Regions from separate parts of the Dethiobacter alkaliphilus AHT 1 genome, predicted to be linked through region 2. Evidence: riboswitches for the same ligand, from Rfam matches in the RefSeq annotation. Region 2 holds a riboswitch; the other holds the start of a gene.
The links. Region 2 has a riboswitch for cobalamin ahead of DEALDRAFT_RS00320 (CbiM family transporter). Riboswitches for the same ligand answer to the same signal wherever they lie in the genome.
Positions count from the first base shown of each region.

Region 1: linked by a shared signal. The riboswitch ahead of DEALDRAFT_RS03395 (ABC transporter substrate-binding protein) and the one ahead of DEALDRAFT_RS00320 (CbiM family transporter) in region 2 are both predicted to bind cobalamin.

Region 1 covers NZ_ACJM01000003.1:27,308-37,370, forward strand. Annotated here, with positions in the region: gene DEALDRAFT_RS03385 (heme ABC transporter ATP-binding protein) at 1-828, opposite strand, end outside; gene DEALDRAFT_RS03390 (FecCD family ABC transporter permease) at 836-1,867, opposite strand; gene DEALDRAFT_RS03395 (ABC transporter substrate-binding protein) at 1,871-2,818, opposite strand; cobalamin riboswitch at 2,921-3,093, opposite strand; gene DEALDRAFT_RS03400 (pseudouridine synthase) at 3,134-3,862, opposite strand; gene DEALDRAFT_RS03405 (FAD-dependent oxidoreductase) at 3,879-5,147, opposite strand; gene DEALDRAFT_RS03410 (RidA family protein) at 5,219-5,674, opposite strand; gene DEALDRAFT_RS03415 (spore maturation protein) at 5,733-6,269, opposite strand; gene DEALDRAFT_RS03420 (nucleoside recognition domain-containing protein) at 6,270-6,872, opposite strand; gene DEALDRAFT_RS03425 (D-alanyl-D-alanine carboxypeptidase family protein) at 6,910-8,025, opposite strand; gene ytfJ (GerW family sporulation protein) at 8,257-8,685, opposite strand; gene DEALDRAFT_RS03435 (DUF2953 domain-containing protein) at 8,678-9,334, opposite strand; gene scpB (SMC-Scp complex subunit ScpB) at 9,526-10,032, opposite strand; gene DEALDRAFT_RS03445 (segregation and condensation protein A) at 10,050-10,063, opposite strand, start outside.
Region 2 covers NZ_ACJM01000001.1:57,273-67,335, reverse strand. Annotated here, with positions in the region: gene DEALDRAFT_RS00345 (FAD-dependent oxidoreductase) at 1-770, opposite strand, end outside; gene DEALDRAFT_RS00340 (undecaprenyl-diphosphate phosphatase) at 881-1,711, opposite strand; gene DEALDRAFT_RS00335 (hypothetical protein) at 1,868-2,287, opposite strand; gene DEALDRAFT_RS00330 (energy-coupling factor ABC transporter ATP-binding protein) at 2,300-3,127, opposite strand; gene DEALDRAFT_RS00325 (energy-coupling factor transporter transmembrane component T family protein) at 3,115-3,861, opposite strand; gene DEALDRAFT_RS00320 (CbiM family transporter) at 3,877-4,509, opposite strand; cobalamin riboswitch at 4,718-4,903, opposite strand; gene DEALDRAFT_RS00315 (DUF421 domain-containing protein) at 5,165-5,902, shown strand; gene DEALDRAFT_RS00310 (aldehyde ferredoxin oxidoreductase family protein) at 5,976-7,856, opposite strand; gene DEALDRAFT_RS00305 (MoaD/ThiS family protein) at 7,873-8,106, opposite strand; gene DEALDRAFT_RS00300 (DUF1657 domain-containing protein) at 8,397-8,603, opposite strand; gene spoVAE (stage V sporulation protein AE) at 8,625-8,975, opposite strand; gene spoVAD (stage V sporulation protein AD) at 8,991-9,992, opposite strand; gene spoVAC (stage V sporulation protein AC) at 9,992-10,063, opposite strand, start outside.

The DNA.
Region 1 (10,063 bases), on a different contig from region 2:
GCCGCCGGCAATTAAATGGACGCGCCGTTTATCTTTTTGGGCCCGGTGGTGCACATGGGGCAAAAGTGAGATGGTGGGCGTCCCCAAAACGGGATGGGGCGTGACCAACACCCGGGTGCGGTACACATCCTGAATATTCTCCGCGGTAAGCACCTGAGCCGGAGGACCGCAGGCGGCGATTTTTCCCTGGCTCACCAGCACCAGTTCGTTGCAGTAATAGGCCGCCAGATTCAATTCATGCAGTACCGCCACCACCGTCAGCCCCTCCACCGTGGAAAGCCGTTTCACCAAATCCAGAATTTCCTGCTGGTAACCGATATCCAAATGAGACGTGGGCTCATCCAATAAGAGGACTTTGGGCTGCTGGGCCAAAGCCCGGGCAATCATCACCCTCTGGCGCTCTCCGCCGCTTAGTTCGGTAACGGAGCGCTCCCGCAAATGCTGGCACCCGGTCATCTCCAGCACCTGGCGCACAATCTCATAATCTTTTAAAGATTCACTTTGAAAGCGGCCCAGATACGGGGCCCTGCCCATCATCACCACATCTTCCACAGAAAACAAATAGCCCGCGGTGGTATCCTGTGCCACCACGGCCATGGTTTTAGCCAGCTCATTTTGGGCAAATCCGGCCAACTCCCGGCCCGAAAGCAGCACGCTGCCGCCTGAGGGGGCCAATATACGGGACAAGACTTTTAAAAGGGTGGTTTTGCCGCTGCCGTTGGGACCGATAATGCCCACAAAAGAACCCTCCGGCACCTCAAAGCTGGTTCCCTGTAATATTTTGTTTTCTCCGTAGGCAAAATGCAAATCGTCAATGGTTATTCTCATAATTTCCTCACAAACGAATATCTTTCTTCTTTTTACGGAGCAGGTAAATAAAAAACGGCGCCCCTACAAAAGCGGTAATAATCCCCACCGGGATTTCCTGCGGCGCCACCGCTGTGCGGGCAAAAACATCGGCCCAGACCAGAAAGATTGCTCCCACCAGCGCCGAAGCCGGCAATAGCACCCGGTGATCGGGCCCGGAAACAATACGGACCGCATGGGGTACAATCAGTCCCACAAAACCAATCATGCCGCTGACGGAAACGGCGGCTGCCGTTACCAGCGACGCTATGACCAATAACAATTTTTTGGTAAATTCAACCCGCACACCAAGGTGCAGGGCGGCCTCTTCTCCCATCAATAAAATATTCAGCTCCCGGGCGTAGAAAAACAATACTAAAAAGCCCACCAAAAGATAGGGAAGCACAAACCAGACTTCGGTCCAGGAGCGCATCATCAGCCCGCCGGAAAGCCAGAAAAAAATACCCTGCATATTCTGCCCGGAAAAAACCATAATCAGAGAAATAATGGCAGAAAGAAAACTGGAAACCACAACCCCGGCCAACAAAAGGGTTACCACCGGCACCTGGCCTCCAATCTTGGCCAGATTATAAATAAAGAACATGGCCAGAAAAGCCCCCACAAAAGCAAAGGCCGGAAGCATATGTGGGAAAAACAGAACACCTAATTGCCGCAGAAGTATGGCAATGGTTGCTCCCACCGCTGCGCCACTGGAAACACCGATGGTAAAAGGGTCTGCCAGGGGGTTGCGCAGCAATCCCTGGAAAGTAGCTCCCGCCAAAGACAAAGAAGCTCCCACCAGCATACCGAGAATCACCCGCGGCAAGCGTAACCTCCAGATAATGTCCACGGTGGAACCCGACACACCACTGATATCGCCCAAACCAATCCGGGACAGCAGGACCTGCAGAGTAACCCCCGGAGGGATGGCCACCGCACCGATGGCGATGGCCAAAATCAGAGTCAGCCCAAGCATGACAAACAGGACTCCAAAGGTCAAAAAGATATTTCTTCGTTTCATGGCTTACTCATAGAAAGCATTGTAAAGCTCTTCCAGACCTTCTACAATGCGCGGTCCCGGACGGGTTACTACGTCATCATTAATATTGTAAACCCGGCCGTTTTGCACCGCGTTGATTCCCTGCCAGTTGCTATTGGCCAGAATATCATCTCGTGGTGTAAAAGAACTGATAATGACTTCAGGATCAATTTGCAGGAATTCTTCCTCGGAAATCTGCGGCCAGCCCGCACCGATATCTTCTGCAACATTAATACCACCGGCATTGTTAATCATCTCATTCATAAATTCGCCACTGCCAACGGTATAAAGATTTTCATCAATCATTACAAACACTGTGGGGCGCTCACCTTCTTCGGCAGCCACTTTTTGACTGAAGGCTTCCCGGCCGTCACTCATCTCATTTGCCAGTTCCACACCATTTTCAGGAACACCTGCTACGGTAGCTACCTGCCTAAACATCTCTTCAATATCATCTAATGTTCTGGGAGCAAAAACAACTACGGTAAGGTTGTTTTCCCGCAGTTGGTCCACCGCATCCTGTGGTGTCTGCCCTGACGCAACCACCAGGTCCGGCTCCAGAGCAAGTATTGCCTCCAGGTTAAGGCCCCACGCACTCCCGACCTGATCCACTTCCAGCGCTTCCTCAGGATAGTTACATTCATCGCTCACACCTACTACTCTGTCACCCAATTCCAGCGCAAACAAAGTTTCAGTAAGGTTTGGAGTCAGGGAAATAATACGTTGGGGCTCGGCGGTAATTTCCATTTCCTGTCCGGTGTCATCCACAAAAGTCATGGGATAAGTAGCTTCCTCAGTACCGTTATCTGCAGCCTCTTCCTCACCGTTATTGTTCCCATTGTTTTCACCGTTGTTGTCGCCACAGCCCACCAAAAGGGCCAGTGAAACCAGCAAAACAACACCCCAAATCAACCATTTGTTCTTTCTCAGCATTTTTCTTTCTTCCCCCTTTAATTATAAAACAAAAAAATCCCAGCGCCCGCTTCAGGCTCTGAGAATGTACAAATAAACGTACGTTTCCCTTGACCCGAGGGCACGATACGGCTGGCACAGGCAGGTTTCCTGGCTTCCGATCATCGCCTGGCGGCGCCTTCCCCCAAAAGGGTGGCAATTGCCGCAGACTCACGGTTACAGTGGCGGGACCGCTCAGGCCTTTAACCTGATTCCCTTTTACCCCTAAACAGGGCACCTGTTCCATCGTCCGGTATGGATTTATTTAATTCTATCAAATCCGTCAGGTTTAGGCAACTATCTTTTTGCGCCCGCAGCCCGTCTGAGTTGCTCTATCTCCCGCGGCTCCAGCCGGCGCCAGCGGCCTTCCTGTAAACCGCTTAGCGTCAGAGGGCCGAAGCGGACACGTTTCAGCGAAACAACGGGATGTCCCACCGCTTCCAGCATACGGCGCACCTGACGGTTGCGCCCTTCCTTAATAATCAGGGAAACAACGGAGGTGAGCCGTCCGCTTTTTACCAGCTGCACTTTGGCCGGAGCGGTCATGCCGTCATCCAGCCTGACTCCTTTGGCCAGAATTTCCAGCGCTTCTTTTTTGGGGGTATCATGGACCTTGGCCAGATATTCTTTTTCTACGCCAAATGACGGATGGGTCAGTTGATTGGCCAACTCTCCGTCATTGGTGAGCAAAAGGAGGCCGCTGGTATCCAGATCCAACCTACCCACCGGGTAAACCCGGGTTTTAATATCCGCCACCAGTTCTTTTACCGTGGGACGACCAAACTCATCCTTTAAAGTGGTGACATAGCCCACAGGCTTGTACAATAAAATGTATTCATTATTTTGTTGTACTTTAACGCGGCGCCCGTCCACTTCCACCACATCATTTTCCGGGTCCACAGTAACTCCCATGGCCGTCACCCGGCTGCCGTTTACGGTTACCCGGCCGCTTTCTATCAGCTTCTCTCCGGCTCTGCGGGAGCAGACACCGGCCATGGATAAAAATTTCTGCAGCCTGATTTCCACCGCTACCCCTCTTTTCTTATTTACTGAAAATATTTATCAGACCAGCTTCTTTTACCAGACCTTGGACTGTATCCCGGTCCGTCAGATATAAACCACGTTTTTGCATGCGGGCAAAGTATTCGGCGCCGGAAAAGGTGATACGCTGCATGCGCGGCCGCTCTTTTTGCCGATTGGGATTGCTATAGGCAATAATATCTCCGCAGGCCAGGCTGTCGGGCAAAGTAAGCAATTTAGCGCCGTCAGACTTTGCCGCCGCATTAAATCCGGCCAGAGAACCGGTCACCACCGCTTCGGTATGGCCTACTAAAAAACCCGCTTTTTCACCGGCACAAAACAGATTATCCAATCCGTCCACCTTAAGCCGGTTATCCCGCGGAGCCACCGCAGTAAAACGGATGGAATTACCCATACCGCCCGCATAAGGATCCACATAGCGGGCCTGGCTGAGTCCGGGGATTTGCTGTAATAAATCCAGGGGAAAGTAGGAGCTCATCATTTTGGCATGGCCCGTATCCAATAGCACCAGATTTTCTTTGAAGGCGGGCAGGTTATATTGCTGGCAGGCCTTGTTTTCCAGCTCCGCATGGCGCAAAACTGCAGGCAGCGGAATCACCACCACCCCATTGGTTTCCAGCTTTTTAACCAAAGCGGAATCCAGCGAATCCTTGCAAAGCTTACAGGAACCGCTCATGGAGCCCGGGCGTCCCTCACCCCGCATGCCCATAATCTCCAGCACACCGGCCTTGGCCGCCACGCTGACACGGGGGCCAAAAGACGGGCAGCGGATAACACACATGGCACAGCCGTTACCAAAACGGCCGCAGTTATGGATGCCGCCGGCGGAACCGGTGGTATCAACAAAGATATCTGCCGTGATGCTTTCTGCTTCTCCCAGCTCTACCTGGGTAAGACGGTCTTCTTTTATCCGGACATCGGTGACCCGGGCGGATGTCCGCACCTGCACACCCGCAGCCAGCAGGTGTCGACGCACCAAAAATTCTATTTGGCCCACATCATAGAGTGCTGCATGGCTATGACCCGGAAATTCCACATCTTTATGGCGGGCAGCCTGGTCCATCACCTCAAAAAGGTGGCCGCACCCCAGCGCCTCTGCTTCCAACAGAGCCGTCAGCCGGCCGTTGTTGCGATAGATACCACCCACCAGACCGGTTCCCAGCAGCTGATCGGTACGCTCCAGAAGTGTCACCTCTGCGCCGCGCCGTGCTGCGGCCAGCGCCGCTGCACACCCTGCCCAACCGGCGCCAATCACCAGCACACTGCCCAAGCCGTAAACCCCCTTTAACAATCCATAACATAATACATCCTGAAGTATGTATTATGTTATGACCAAAGCGGCTACTCTGTGATTTCCAGAATCATTTCCACTTCAACCGGTGTATCCAGAGGCAGGGCAATGGCACCTACCGCAGCGCGGGCATGCCCGTCGCTAAACAGTTTGCCCAGCAAATCGGAAGCTCCGTTTAGGACCTTGGCCTGAGTCGTAAAATCCGGGTAGCAGTTGACATACCCGGTTACCTTCAATACCCGCAGGATTTTATCCGCGCCGCCGGCCGCACTGGCTGCGGCAGCCAGAGCGTTTAAGGCACAAATCCGGGCCGCTTCATAGGCTTCCTCTTCGCTAACATCGGTGCCCACTTTTCCCTTAAAACGCAAACTGCCTCCCACCAGCGGAAGCTGACCGGAGGTATAAATGTAGGAACCGGACCGAACCGCCGGCAGGTAAGCTCCCACCGGGGAGGCCACCTCCGGCAAAGTCAGATTCAGCTCCTGTAGTTTCTCCTTGAGATTCATATGTATTCCTCCTGTCTTTTCTTTTCATCATACCGCAGGAGGGAGCATGGTGCAAGTTTTAGCCGAAAACCATGGTACAGACAATGATGGCGGCAATAAAGCCGGTAAAATCGGCCAACAGCCCCACCGCCAGGGCATGGCGGGTCCGCCGGATACCCACCGAACCAAAATACACCGTCAGCACAAACAGGGTGGTGTCGGTGCTGCCCTGCATGGTGGATGCGATGCGCCCCACAAAGGAATCGGGGCCGTGGGAGTTAAAGATTTCCGCGGTAATACCCAGGGCACCGCTGCCTGACAGGGGTCGCATAATGGCCAGGGGTACCACCTCGCCGGGAATATTAAACCGCGCCAACAGCGGAGTTAATAAATCGATAAACAAATCCAGCGCACCGGAAGCCCTCAACAACCCGATGGCCACCAGCATGGCCACCAAAAAGGGAATAAGCTTCACCGAAGTGGCAAAACCGTCCTTGGCACCTTCCACAAATGTATCAAACACATCTACCTTTTTAATAACCGCATAAACCAGAGCGACAAATAAAAACATGGGGATAATCCACGCCGCCATGGTTTGGGTGATTACCTGAAGCATTTACCGTTTCCCCCCTTTTGGGCCGTTTTTGAAGAAACGGCGCAGAATCCTATCCATTGTGATGGCCACGATGGTGGAGCAGAGGGTGGCAATGACCGTTGTGCCGATAATTTCCGTGGGGTTTAGGGAACCGGTGGCCGCCCGCAGTGCCACCACCGTGGTGGGTACAATGGTGAGGCTGGAAGTGTTGACGGCCAGAAATGTACACATTTCATCCGATGCGGTTTCCGGATCTTTATTTAATTCCTGCAGTTTTTCCATTGCTTTCAAACCAAAGGGTGTGGCCGCACTGCCCATCCCCAGCATATTGGCGCTCATATTCATCAGGATGGCCTGCATGGCCGGATGGTCCCGGGGTATTCTCGGGTAAAGAAAAACAGCCAGCGGCCTGAGCAGCTTTACAATTCCGTGAATCATGCCGCTTTTTTCAATGAGCTTCATCATCCCCAGCCAGAAGGTCATGATGCTAATCAGCGAAAAGGCCACCGTAACCGCCTGCTCCGCCGAAGAAAAAACAGCTTCTGTTACCGCTTCTATTCGTCCGGTGATGGCCGCCACCACCAGCCCGGCAAACATCATTCCAAACCAAATCAGATTAACCAAAATTGCCACCGCCCATTAAGTAATTGCTGCTGCCGCATTAAAATAAGCGGCCAAAGAAGTTTCTGAGCGCTCCAAACAATCCCCGGCGACCTACATCGCTTGCCGCAACCAGGGGCACTTCTGCAATACGCTGAGTGCCGAAATAAACCTCCATGGTGCCCACTTCATCCCCGGCAGAAACCGGCGCCCGCAGTGGCTCCGCCACGTTAAACTCATAGCGTAAAACGTCGGCTTCGTTTTCTTTTAACGGCAGTCCCAAATCATTTCCCGCCACCAGAGTGACCCGGTCCGCCGTTCCCCGCTCAACCTGAGCGGTCTTTAAGTGACGTCCCTCTTCCACCAGCGGCTCCCAGTGATAATACGAATATCCGAACTCCATCAACTCAATGGTGTCTTCCCACATTTGCGGCGCATTAAGAACAACGGATACCAGTCCCCAGCCATCCTTATTGGAGGAACCTACAAAGCAGCGTCCCGCCGGGGTGGTCCAGCCGGTTTTTATACCGTCGGCATACTCATACATGTCTAGAAGCTTGTTCTGATTATATAAAATGCGGTCATATGGCCTGCCGGTCCAGGAGATTCTCTTCTCCGAAGTGGCCACCACTTCCCGAAACTCGGGGAGGGACATGGCATAAACAGCAATAATCCCCAGATCATAAGCGGTGGTATAATGGTTTTCCGCTTCCAGGCCGTGCGGATTCTCAAAGCGGGTTTGAGCAGCCCCCAGTTCTCCGGCGCGCCGGGTCATCTGACGGGCAAATTTTTCCACCGACCCGGCCAGATGTTCGGCAATGGCGGTGGCGGCATCATTGCCGGAGCGCAGCATTAGTCCATATAGAAGCTCCTCCAGAGTCTTCTGTTCTCCGGCATCCAGGTCAACCCCGGATCCCTCCACCAGCGAAGCGTATTCGCTCACCGTTACCATCTCATCCAGACGGCCCGATTCAATGGCCAAAATTGCCGTCATTATTTTAGTGGTACTGGCCATGGGCAGCCTCTCATGGGCATTTTTACTAAACAGAATACGCCCCGTTTCCTGATCCAGCAGTACCGCCGCCCGCGCCGTAACGTCCGGCGTCTCCATAGCAACTGCCAGCCCGGCAGGCAGTAACAGGCAGAATAAAAGCAAAACTGCCAGTATTTTTCTCATTCTTTCCCCTCCCACTTATTCACTCAGAAAAGCACGCTTATTTAGCTCCTAAAAAGCGCACTTTACAATACTGGCTTCGTCAAATAGCGTGGCGTATAATTATCTGCCAGTACAAAAAGGCATGAAAAAAACCATGCTAATTTTTATTCGCATGGCTTAAAGAATATGAGATTAAATTTGGGGTCAGGTCGGACATAACGACCTTTCATTCAAATTAAGTTGCCGAAGTTGTTAGATCTGATAATTCATATCACCGTTATTGTTGTCGCCACCGCCGTTTTTCATCATCCCCTGCAGCTGGGTTACCAGCTGAGGCGCCAGGTCAAAGAGACGATCCAGCATGGCATGGCGATCCACCGGCAGCATTCGTACCTGTCCGCCTTTGTTTACAATGAGAAACGCCACGGGCTGCACAGAAACCCCGCCGCCACTGCCGCCGCCAAAGGGTAAATCGCTGCCCTCATGTTTTTTATCGTCGTCATCATCACTTTCAAACTCACTGCCGCCGGCGGCAAAACCAAAAGAAACCCGGGATATGGGGATGATGATACTTCCATCCGGCGTTTCCACCGGATCGCCGATAATGGTATTAACATCCACCATTTCTTTAATGTTTTCCATGGCGGTCTTCATCAGGCCCTGAATAGGATGTTCACTCATCTTTTTTTCTACCCCCTCGAATTATGGTCCATAATAACAACGGCCCCATCACGGTAAAATGGCCGATGCGCAGTGCAATTACCGTATCAAGCTTTACTGCAAAAACAGGTTGGGAACTAAAGTCCGGGTCAATGGTAAAAACCGGTTCCCCGGTAAAATTCAGCCGTTTTTGCACAAACTGTTTCAATGTACCGGTCACAGCCCAATAGAGGCCGCATAGCTGGGCGGTTAGGGCCGCATCATCAACACCGGCGCGAACCCGCAGTACCAATTTCTCCACCGTCAGGGCCCGGGTATAAAAGCGGGCCATAAAACTTAGAACCTGCTTGTTTTTTTGCAGATAGTCCAGGAAAATCTGCAACTTTTCCCAGTGAAACTCCAAAGCCGACAGCTTTTCCTTTTCCTCCCGCACCAATTTGTCCTGCCCCGCTTTTAACTCGGCCTCCAAAGTGAGGTCAAGAGGTGTCTCCTGCTGCAGAATAGGCACCTCTATATTGAAGCGAATCAGCGAGAACAGTGTATTTACACGGATGGTCAGGAAATCATCTTTATTTTCCCTAACAAAAAATAGATTTATGCGCACCGGGACCAGTAACAACAAAAGCATAGTCGCGATATAGAACGGATATAAACTTAAAACGAATTCCATGAAACCACCACATGTATTTTTTTATACCTTACCCGCATCAGCAAAAAGAATACGGCCATAAAAAAAAGCTTGCTCAACAGAGCAAGCATTATGTTAACGAAAATGCGACAGTTGGACCTGCCTGTCCTCGCAGAGGGTCCCCCTGTGCCAACGAAAATGGGACAGTTGACCTGTCCCCCTGTCCCAAATTGTTATTCTTTTAGGGCAGGTTGTGGTAGTTCGCTTAAGTCTTTTAATCCGAAGTATTTGAGAAATTCCCGGGTGGTGCCGTAGAGGATGGGACGGCCGGGGGCATCCTTGCGGCCCACGGTACGGATAAAGCGACGTTTCAGCAGAGTATCCACCACTCCGTCCACCTTTACCCCGCGGATATTTTCCATATCAACCCGGGTTACCGGTTGCCGGTAGGCGATGATGGCCAATGTCTCCAGTGCGGCCTGCGACAGGGTGTAGCTCTTTTCCCCTTTAAACAGTTTTTCCACCACCGGGGCCAGCTCCGGCTTGGTGCCCAGCTGAAATCCCTTGGCAATTTCTGTTACCTGCAATCCCCGTTCTGCTTTGGCATACTCCTCCTGCAGCTCTTTTAGAGCGGCCCGGACTTCTTTTGTTTCAGCCTCCACAATTTCGGCGATTTTATCCGGAGGCAGCGGCTCTTCCGCCACAAACAGCAGAGCTTCAATGAGCGGTTTTAAATTCATTTTCTCCACCCCCAGCATTATGTTCTGCGCA
Region 2 (10,063 bases):
GAGCGGTCGGGATAGATTCGGGCGGAGTACAGTCCTGCTTTATTATAAATGGGGTAATGGGTGGCCATAACAATTTTTTCTGCCAATACTTTGTGGCCCTGATCTGTTTTGACAGCATATTGCTTTTCATCATCTATGTCGATGACCCTGCTTTGCTCAAAAATATGGCTGCCATCACCGGGAATCTTCTCTGCCAGGGCCAATAGATATTTGCGGGGATGAAACTGTGCCTGGTCTTCATAGCACAGCGCTCCTTTAACCTTAAACGGCAAATCCACATCTTCTGTGAAAGATGCTTTGATCCCTAATTCTTTTGCTAGTTCAGCTTCGTCCACAAGCTTTTGCAAATACCCCTCCCGCTGCGTAAAGATATACGCAGACTGAGGTATGAAGTCACAATCAATATTGTGTTCAGTAACGATATCGCTAATTAAACGAATCGCCGTTTCATTGGCCTCTGCGTACTGCTTAGCCAGTTCAACGCTCATTGTTTGCTTAATTTTACTGTAGATCAGTTGGTGCTGCGAAGTGATTTTAGCCGTTGTATTGGCGGTAACTCCCTGAACAATACGGTCGGCTTCAATTACAGCCACCGTCATCCCTTCACTCTTTAACAGCCAGGCACACGTTATGCCGGTGATACCACCGCCAATGATGGCCACATCCACTCTTATATCCTCATTTAGTTTGGGGTAATCTGTTTGCCGCGTTGAAGCCAACCAAAAAGACTGGGGTTGTTGATAAGATTGTGTTGTTTCAGACTTATTCATATGCCGCCTCCTGAATTATGAAATCATCTCTATTATTGCTCACAACGCAGATTAATATTGAGTATTTAAAAAGCCATGCTCAAAAACTGAGCATGGCTTTTGCATGTAATCTAGTATAGGCCGGGCGGCAATTCCTGCACGAAAAGGAAGACCAGAATGGCAACTATATAGCAATAGATGGCAAAATAAAGCAGGCGGCCTTTCTTTAAGAAGTCAATCAGCCAGACAATGCCGATCCAGGAAAAAACAAAGGTAACCACAAAAGAAACAAACAAGGCCTCAACACCGATGGCGGCCCACATATCAGAGGAGAGCTCACCCAGTGCCAAAACCGTGGAGCCTAAAATCACAGGTATTGATAACAGAAATGAATAGCGTACTGCCGTATCACGGTCCAGGCCTGCCCATAAAGCGGTTACCAAGGTAGACCCGGAGCGGGAGATACCGGGCAGCACCGCCACTGTCTGGCCAAGGCCCACGATAACCGAGTCCATGAAAGTCATATGTTCCTCTCTGCGGTCACCATACTTGGTGAATCGTTCGATAATTATCAAAGCGGTGCCGGTTACAGCCAGGGCCCCGGCAATAAATGCGGGAGTCTTCATGGCCTCCTCTACAGCGCCCTTAAGCAGGACACCTAATCCACCGGTAATTACTGTAGCAATAATGATATAAAGTCCAAACATAAACTGAATGCTGTTTTCCGTGTTCTTTTCCCGGAAATATGAGAAGAACCCGATTACCACAGCGACTAATTCCTTACGGAAATAAAGCATTACGGCAAACACCGAGGCAATATGCAAATAGATTTCAAAAGCCAGGCCCGGGAAATTATAGCCTAAGAGTAGCTCTGCAATAATAATATGGGCCGTGCTGGAAATAGGCAAAAACTCTGTAATTCCCTGGACAATACCGAAAATAACTGCTTCAAATAAGTGCAAAAAATCACCCCCAAAAACCAAATTGTACATACCTCATCAGAATAACATGTTGTGCGGGAGCAAGCAAGCAAAAAAAAATCCCTTCCGGGTTTAGGAAGGGTTGGCAAAAGCCGAAATTTATGGGTTTACAGGTCTAACAAATTAAATAAACAAGTTTCAAGCTTGTTTATTGCCTTTTTGTGAACTGCGGTAGTGGAAAAAGGCAGCAATAAAAATGAATGCGGATACGGCAAGCAGAACCCGGGGCAACATGGGCTCCGGTTCATTTAGCTCTGCCCCATATAACCAGCTGGCGCTATGGCCCACACCATCATTGGCTTCAATCCGGGCCACGGGTAAGCTGGTATCGTACTCAAAATATCCTTCGGAGGTTACATTTCCCTGTTCCAGTACCTGCCGGTCTTCATCATAGAGGATAACATCTGCAGTTTGCGCCACTGTGTCGTCGTCAAAAACCACCTGAATCAGGCCGGATTCCACCGGCCTGATTAACATGCGGTGCGCATAGGCCGAAGTTGTGGTTAACAGCAAAACTATAAGTATTGTTATTAAAGTGACGGTCCTTTTTCTAAGCATTATATGCCTCCATTAGAGTACTTTAGTCTTTCTCTGTGCAAACCGCAGCAGCTGATTTGCTTCCGCCGGTGTGCGTGGAGCCATGTCGGTGCCGCTAAAAGCTGTGGCTAGCATGGGAACATTAAGGCTGGCCTCAGTCATTAAATCTTTGTCCTGCAGTAATTCCGCAGTACCTTCCGCCAACACCTGCCCTTTGGACAGGATAATCACGTGGTCCGCCCAGGCATAGGCCATATCTACGTCGTGGGTGGTGATAATAATTGTACATTTCTGGTGAAACAGTTTCTCCAACAGGTCCATAAGCTGGGCGGCAAAACGGGGGTCCAGCCCTGAGAACGGTTCATCAAAGATCAGCAGTTCCGGTTCCATGGCCAGTACTCCGGCAATGGCTACCCGTTTCTTCTGGCCCAAACTTAAGTTATAGGGAGGCTTATCGGCCAAATCGGTAATTCCGGCCAGTTCCATGGCACGCCTGACTCTTGAGTTTACCGTCTGTTCATCCAATTCCAGGTTACGGGGTCCAAAGGCCACATCTTCAGCCACAGTTGTGGAAAAAAGCTGATCTTCCGGAGTATCAAAGAGCATTCCGGCTAACTGCCGGATTTTCAGCACATGCTTTTTATCCACCGGATAATAGCCCATCACGGTAACACTTCCGTCCTGAGGCAGAAGCAAACCGTTTAAATGCTGCAAAAGAGTTGTTTTACCGCTGCCGTTGGCACCAAGCAGAGCTACACGCCTGTATCTGGGAATGGACAGGGAAAGGTTATTGAGGGCTTTTGTTCCATCGGAATATGAATAGTTGAGATTTCTGATTTCTACCGCTTTCAACCCAACCACCTCCATTCCACTATGATTACTGACAATGACAGCATTAGCACAAATCCACATTTAATAATATCCCTCTTGGTAATAGGCTGAGGGTCTCCGGTATGTAACTTACCGGCAAAACCACGGGCAGCCATGGCCCGATAGACAGATTCGGAACGATCCACCGCTTTTAAGAGCAGGCCCCCGGCCATTTCACCATATACGGCCAAGGAACGTTTACTTAGTTTAGGTTGAAAAATTCTTGATGCCAGAGCCCGTTGTGTATTGGCTACCTGCTTTTTAAAAAGAAACACATAACGGTAGGCTAAAAAGAGAACCGACACCATCACCGCCGGCAGGCGCATATGGGCCAGGCCGTTAAAATAGCTTTGTACCGACTGGGTTCCCAGAAGCACCGACATTACGGCAATGGAAGTGAGCGTTTTAAAGACAATAAGACCGGCAAAGGTTACCCGCTCCGGATCAGGGGGAAGGCCTCCTCCCAAAGCCACCGGTGCAGCCATTAACAGCAAGAACGGCACAGCCCACATCATGCGGCACAATAAGGTACGCAGCGGCAGGCCTGCACTAATGGTGGCCAAAAGCACCAGGGTGTAGAGCAAAATAAGTAAAGGCAATGATTGCACACTTACCACACTGAAGACAAAAAGTATGGCTGCCAACGTCTTTGTCCGCGGTTCCCAGTGATGCGCCCATGAGCTTCCCTGTGAGAAGTCAGCACATTTTCCATGGTTGGTTCCCATAATTTAAAATCTCCTTTAGCCTGACTGGGCTTTGTTGTCTGCAAGGCCCAATAAACCCGGCCTGGACCGATAAAGAAAGTTAATGGCAAATCCGGTAACTACTGCTTCCACAATCATTAGCGGTGTATATCCTATGAGCAGAATATTTACAACAGAAAACTGGCCCTCTGCAAATAACTGATCTGTAATAAGCAATAAAAGGACTAACAGCAAAACACAGGCCATAACGCCTATCCCACCTACCAGGGCAGCGCGGGTAAAAACCGACAGGCGCTTAAGGACATAAAACAGTTTAGCGGCAATTAATGCCGGCACAGCTACTAAAATCAGGTTAACCCCCAGAGTGGTTAGGCCCCCGTGATTAAATAATAATGCTTGCAATAATAAGCCGATAAAAATGGCAATGGGTGCTTTAACACCAAGCATAATACCTAAAAGGCCCGCTAAAAGCGGATGAACCGACGTAGGCCCTACCGGCACACTGATGAGGGAAAAGACAAAAAATGCACCGGATAAAAGGCTAAGCCGAGGGATCTCTTCTTCTTTGGTGTTTTTTACCGCATAAACCAGGCTGACCCCGGCAGCAGCTGCCGCCGCACCGGCCACCGGCAAACTTACTACTCCATCAGTAATATGCATATAAACCATTCCTTCCAAAAAGCTTTGCAAAACCTGGAACAAATTGGGGACGGACCTTTTTTAGCACAAAGCAACTAGGGCTTTGCTGGGTGCAGGGGTCAGGGGTGATAAATTCCTGCGAACAAAAGTAAAACCTTAACCATAGGTTGGTTAAGGCTTTAGTGGCAGGCAAAACATACTTCCCGCTTCGTAAGACACCCCCTATGCGCGTAGGTCCAGTGGCTAAACGAAACAAGCAGGTCTACTGGCTTAGGTTCATCGTTTTCTTCCGCCTTCCCAGCCTTTGGGGCCAGTGGCCTGATGGAAGAAAACTCGCCTTTACAGTGGCGGCACCGCACCGGATTCTAACCGGTTTCCCTTTAACCTGATTTGAACTCAGGTCACTTGCTTCTATTTATCCTTATTCAGTTCTACCGGTAGGAACTTATAACGCTTCGCAGTTTGCGAAGCTGCTAAGGAAACCGGTATGGAAAGGCACGCATTGCGGAAACCGAATAGGCGTGACTTTCTTACGTTTTAACATTATTCGACCATTGTTTAATTATTCCTGCCAAGTGATGTAAAGAACTTTAGAAAAAGTGAAATGAATCTCTTTTATCGTTGTGGATATGATAGTGCAGTAGAAGTATCTGCCATTTTATTCCGTAAGCGGAAAGGAGTCCATATGGAAGTTGTAAACCGTGCTATTATCGTCTATGCCTGGTCTTTAATTCTTTTGCGCCTGATGGGTAAAGGGCTGACTTTTCAGCAAAAACCCTACGATTTTGTGGTGATGATGCTCATTGGTTCTGCCTCGGCAGCGCTGATTGTTAACCGGGACGTACCGTTGATTAATGCGCTGGCTGCTTTGGGTGTGCTGGCAATTATGCATACTGTAATTAGCCTTAGCACACTAAACAATCTACTAAAAGGGTTTATCGGCGGCCGGCCCGATCTGGCTATTCGTAACGGGAGAATCGTCAAACAAAATTTAATTAAAAATGCCATTAACGTGGAACAACTGATGGCAGCCCTTCGCAATCAGGGGTACAGGCGTATTCATGATATCGAGTTTGCTATTCTGGAACCAAACGGCCAGCTGTCGGTGATACCAAAGTCACAGGTGCGGCCGGTTACTCCCAAAGATTTGCAAATTAGCACCGTTTATGAGGGAATTGCCACCCCGTTGGTGGTGGAAGGTCAGGTGCTGCGGCAAAACCTGTTTGGCGCCGGGCTTGATGAAAACTGGCTAAAAGCAGAGTTGACAAAAAGAGGGATACGGGGAACGGATGCGGTACTCCTTCTGCTGCTGGATACCGACGGCAGCCTCTATATTGCAGAGCAGCCTCCCCTTAACCCCTTTAAAGCATTTTTTGTGGGTGAGGGCAAAGATAAGCGGCAAGGCAACGATCCTGATATGTAGGAAGACGCTCTTATCTGAAAAACGAAGCTCGCATTATGCGGGCTTCGTTTTTTTCTGATCCTCTGCAACAATATTATTCTGCCAGCCAGTCAATCTCCAACTCAGCAAGCTTACTGATGGTGGGCAGGCCCTGTTCATTTAATCCGGCCATCTGATAGTAGACCTCTCTGGCTTGGGTAAATACGGCTTCATTAAGCTTTTCGCCCCTGCGGGGTCCGTTTGTAATACCGTCGTAAACCCTCGGCGGCAGTACATCGTCGCTGGAGGTGAATCCTTCCCGTCCGTTGAAAGACCTCATCATCACCGATGCCCTTTCACCTGCTTTAAGCATCTCCCACATACTGATGTTCCAGCCGGTTACCGCTTCAACCAGCTGTGCCAGTTTTTCCAGCGACACAATACTTCGTGAAGCATAACCAAAGATACATACGCCCAGGCAGTCATACATTATGGTCATTAAATGTGTATAGTAGATAAGTTTTGCCTTCTGAGCCGAAAGCTCATCGGCCGGTACCGGCTCAGCAACTCCCAGTTGAGCAATGGACTGCATACCGCTGGAGCCTTTTTCAGTATATAGCGTGTCGTGTTGGGCAAACCAGTGGTCTGCGCCATGGCTGGAAATGGCATATTGTAGCGCCAGGCCTGCCTTTACCCTGGGGTCATGGGCTGGAAGTTCCTGTTTTTTTACCTGCAGCAGAAAATTTTCTGTTTCTTTACCCAGTTGCTGCGCCAGACGGTATGAGCCCAGTGCCAGGTCCTTACCAAAACCTTCCTTGAAGGCGGTCATGCGTATCAAATCCAGTAAAATATCTTCATTACCGAAGGTTAGTTCTATACCCCCGGTATCTTCTTTTGTCAAAAAGCCTTTTTCATAGCACTCCATGGCAAAGGAAATGGTCATTCCCAGGCTCATGGTATCCAGCGTATAACGGTTGCACAGCTCATTTGCCTTAGACACCAGTTTGATATCACCAATCCCCAGATTGGAACCCAGACATACCAGAGTTTCATATTCGGGGCCGCCCAATGCGGGGTTGATGGGCATCTCACTGTCCTTGCTCTCCACTACCCGCTTGCAGCGCACGGGGCAGGAAAAACAACCTTTACGTTTAATCAAAATCTTTTCCAGGCTCTGGGCACCTATTTCTTCTGCCCGGTCAAAAACACTCTCTTGCCAGTTCTTTGTTGGTAATGAACCATTGGCGTTCATGGTTGTGATACCGCCTGGTGTACCGTTCCAGTAAAGGCCATAGGCCAGCGCGTGGTCTTTTAAGTTTTTTGCTACCCAACGTGACAAATCTTTGGGAAACTCCTTATCGTAACAAGGAACATTTTCACTTCCCTTAACCACAATGGCTTTAAGGTTTTTGGAACCCATCACAGCCCCCAAACCATTGCGGCCGTTGAAATGTCCTAACTCGTTTACGATGTTAGCCATAAGCACCTGGTTTTCTCCACCGGGGCCGATTTGTAACACCCGGGTACCTTCTCCTTCAGCCTGCTCCAAAGCATTTTGTGTTTCCAGCGTATCTTTACCCCAGACAGCCGCCGCGCTTTTTATCTTCACTGCACCATCTGCAATATTTACATAAACAGGGTCTTTTGCTTTTCCCCTGACAATAATAGCATCATAACCTGCTTTTTTTAACTCAGGCCCCCAAAAGCCACCGGCCTCCGACTTGCCGATGGTATCTGTCAGCGGAGACTTGGCGCAAACAGTATAGCGGGGAACAGCGGGGCCAAAAGAACCGGTAAGAATTCCTGTGGCAAAAATAAGCACGTTATCCGGAGACAACGGTTCGGTGTGGGGAGTAATATTCTTTAGTGCAAAATAGGTGGCAATACCCGGCCCACCCAGATACTTTCTGTAAAAATCCTCACCCATCTTCAGAACATTATGGGTACCGGCAGTCAAATCAATCTCCAAAATCTTCCCGGTATAACCGTAACTCATCTGCATCCTCCTCTCATTAACCGCCGCCAAACAGCGGGTACAAATCTACCCGATCATTGGCCTTAATCTCAGTATCTTTATCGGCAAGCTTTTTGTTTACTAAAACAACACCAATAATTTCCGGCTCAATGCCTATGGCCGCCAGCACGTCCCTTACTTGCCACCCGTCCAAAATCTCAAGCTCTGTCTCAGGCCCTTGGCCCGAATACGTATCCAAAAAGTTGTGTAAAAAAACCCTGATGACTTTCATATTAACCCCTTCCGCCATCCGAGTATTTATTAAGTCCTATAAAGATTATACGACACATAAAACAAGGTTCCTACCCCCATTTTAACATGGACAAAAGGGACAGGTTCATTTGTCCCACAGGAACACGGAGGACTCTGCAATGACGGGCAAGTCAATTGCCTCAATTTCAACGGCGAATTTGAGATAAAATCACCTGTCCCCTTTGATTCGTGGACACTTTAACCTGTCCCTCTGTCCACAAAAAGAGGCTGCCAGCATGTTTGATATGCTTACAGCCTCTTTACTTTCGTTTATTGTTGTTTGTATTTGGGTTCCTGCTGCTGGATATACTGCTGGCGCTGCTGCAATGTTTGCAGGGCGTTGTCCATGTTTTGAGCCAGCTGCTCAAAAGTTTTCTTCGCCTCGGGATCCTGGGTTTCCAATGCAAATGATTTCATGGTGGCGGCAGCACTTTGCACGCCGGAGATAGCCTGCTGCAGTTGAGTACCTACTGTCACATATCTCACCTCCTATGCTGATTATCCCTTGGGTTTAAAAATCAGGGAAGCTATGAAGCCAAAGATGATGGCGGCGGAGATACCGGCACTGGTAACTTCAAAGATTCCGGTTAGAACGCCCACCAGGCCGTTTCTCTCCGCTTCACCGAGAGCACCGCTTACCAGGGCATTACCGAAGCTGCTGATGGGAATGGAGGCGCCGGCCCCGGCAAACTGAATCAGGGGCTCATAAAGCCCCAAAGCGCCTAATACGGCGCCGGTTACCACCAGCGTTACGGTGGTATGGGCCGGTGTAAGTTTAAAGATATCCAACAATATTTGTCCCACAACACAAAACAGACCGCCAACCACAAAGGCTATGAGAAAATCCATAGATTCCTGTCTCCTTTATCTTTCAATGACTACGGCGTGCGCCACACCGGGAATGCTTTCTTTTTGCTGGAAAGAAAGTGGAGATAGAAGAGCCCCTGTGGCTACCACCAGAATTTTGTTCAGCTCACCTTTTTGCATGCGTTTAAGAAAGTGGCCATAGGTTACTGTGGCGGAACAGGCACAGCCGCTGGCGCCGGCAATCACCGGTTGGTCATCTTTATAGATGATCAGGCCGCAGTCCGTTAGCTTTTCTTCAGGGATGTCTGTGCCATGTTTTTTGAATAAATCCACAGCTATCTGATGCCCCACTTTACCCAGGTCTCCCGTGGCAATCAAATCGTAGTGGGAAGCGTCAACACCCAGGTCGCGAAAATGTGATTCAATGGTATCCACTGCGGCGGGAGCCATGGCGGTCCCCATGTTGAAGGGGTCGGAGATACCCAAATCCACCACACGGCCAATGGTGGCAGCAGTCACTTTTGGGCCTTCGCCGCTTCGTCCTACCACAGCGGCACCGGCGCCGGTTACCGTCCACTGGGCGGTGGGGGGCAACTGTGCTCCGTATTCAGTGGGATAGCGAAACTGTTTATTTACAGACCCGTTATGGCTGGAGGTGCCTGCCAGAGTATATTGGGCGCCGCCGGCATTGGTTACAAAGGAGGCCAAGGCCAGTCCCTCCATGGCGCTGGAGCAGGCACCAAAGATGCCTAAGTAGGGAATTCCCAAAGTCCTGGCAGCAAAGCTGGAAGAAATAATCTGATTCATCAGGTCACCGCTAAAGAAGAAGTGAATATCTTCTTTTTTCAGGCCCGCTTTATCAATAGCCTTTTCACAGGCCTGCTCCAGGAGCTTTTTTTCCGCCTTTTCAAAACTTTTTTCACCCAGCCACATGTCATCATGTAAAATATCAAAATCATCGGCCACTGCACCGTTTGCTTCAAAAGGGCCGCCCACCGCTGCGGCACCAAGGATTACCGGCTTATTTTCAAATACCCAAGACTGGTGTCCTTTTAGCATTACATTCCACCTAACTTTTCAATGGTTATGCGGATGATGGCCAAAACAAAAGCAGAGAAGACGCCAAAGGT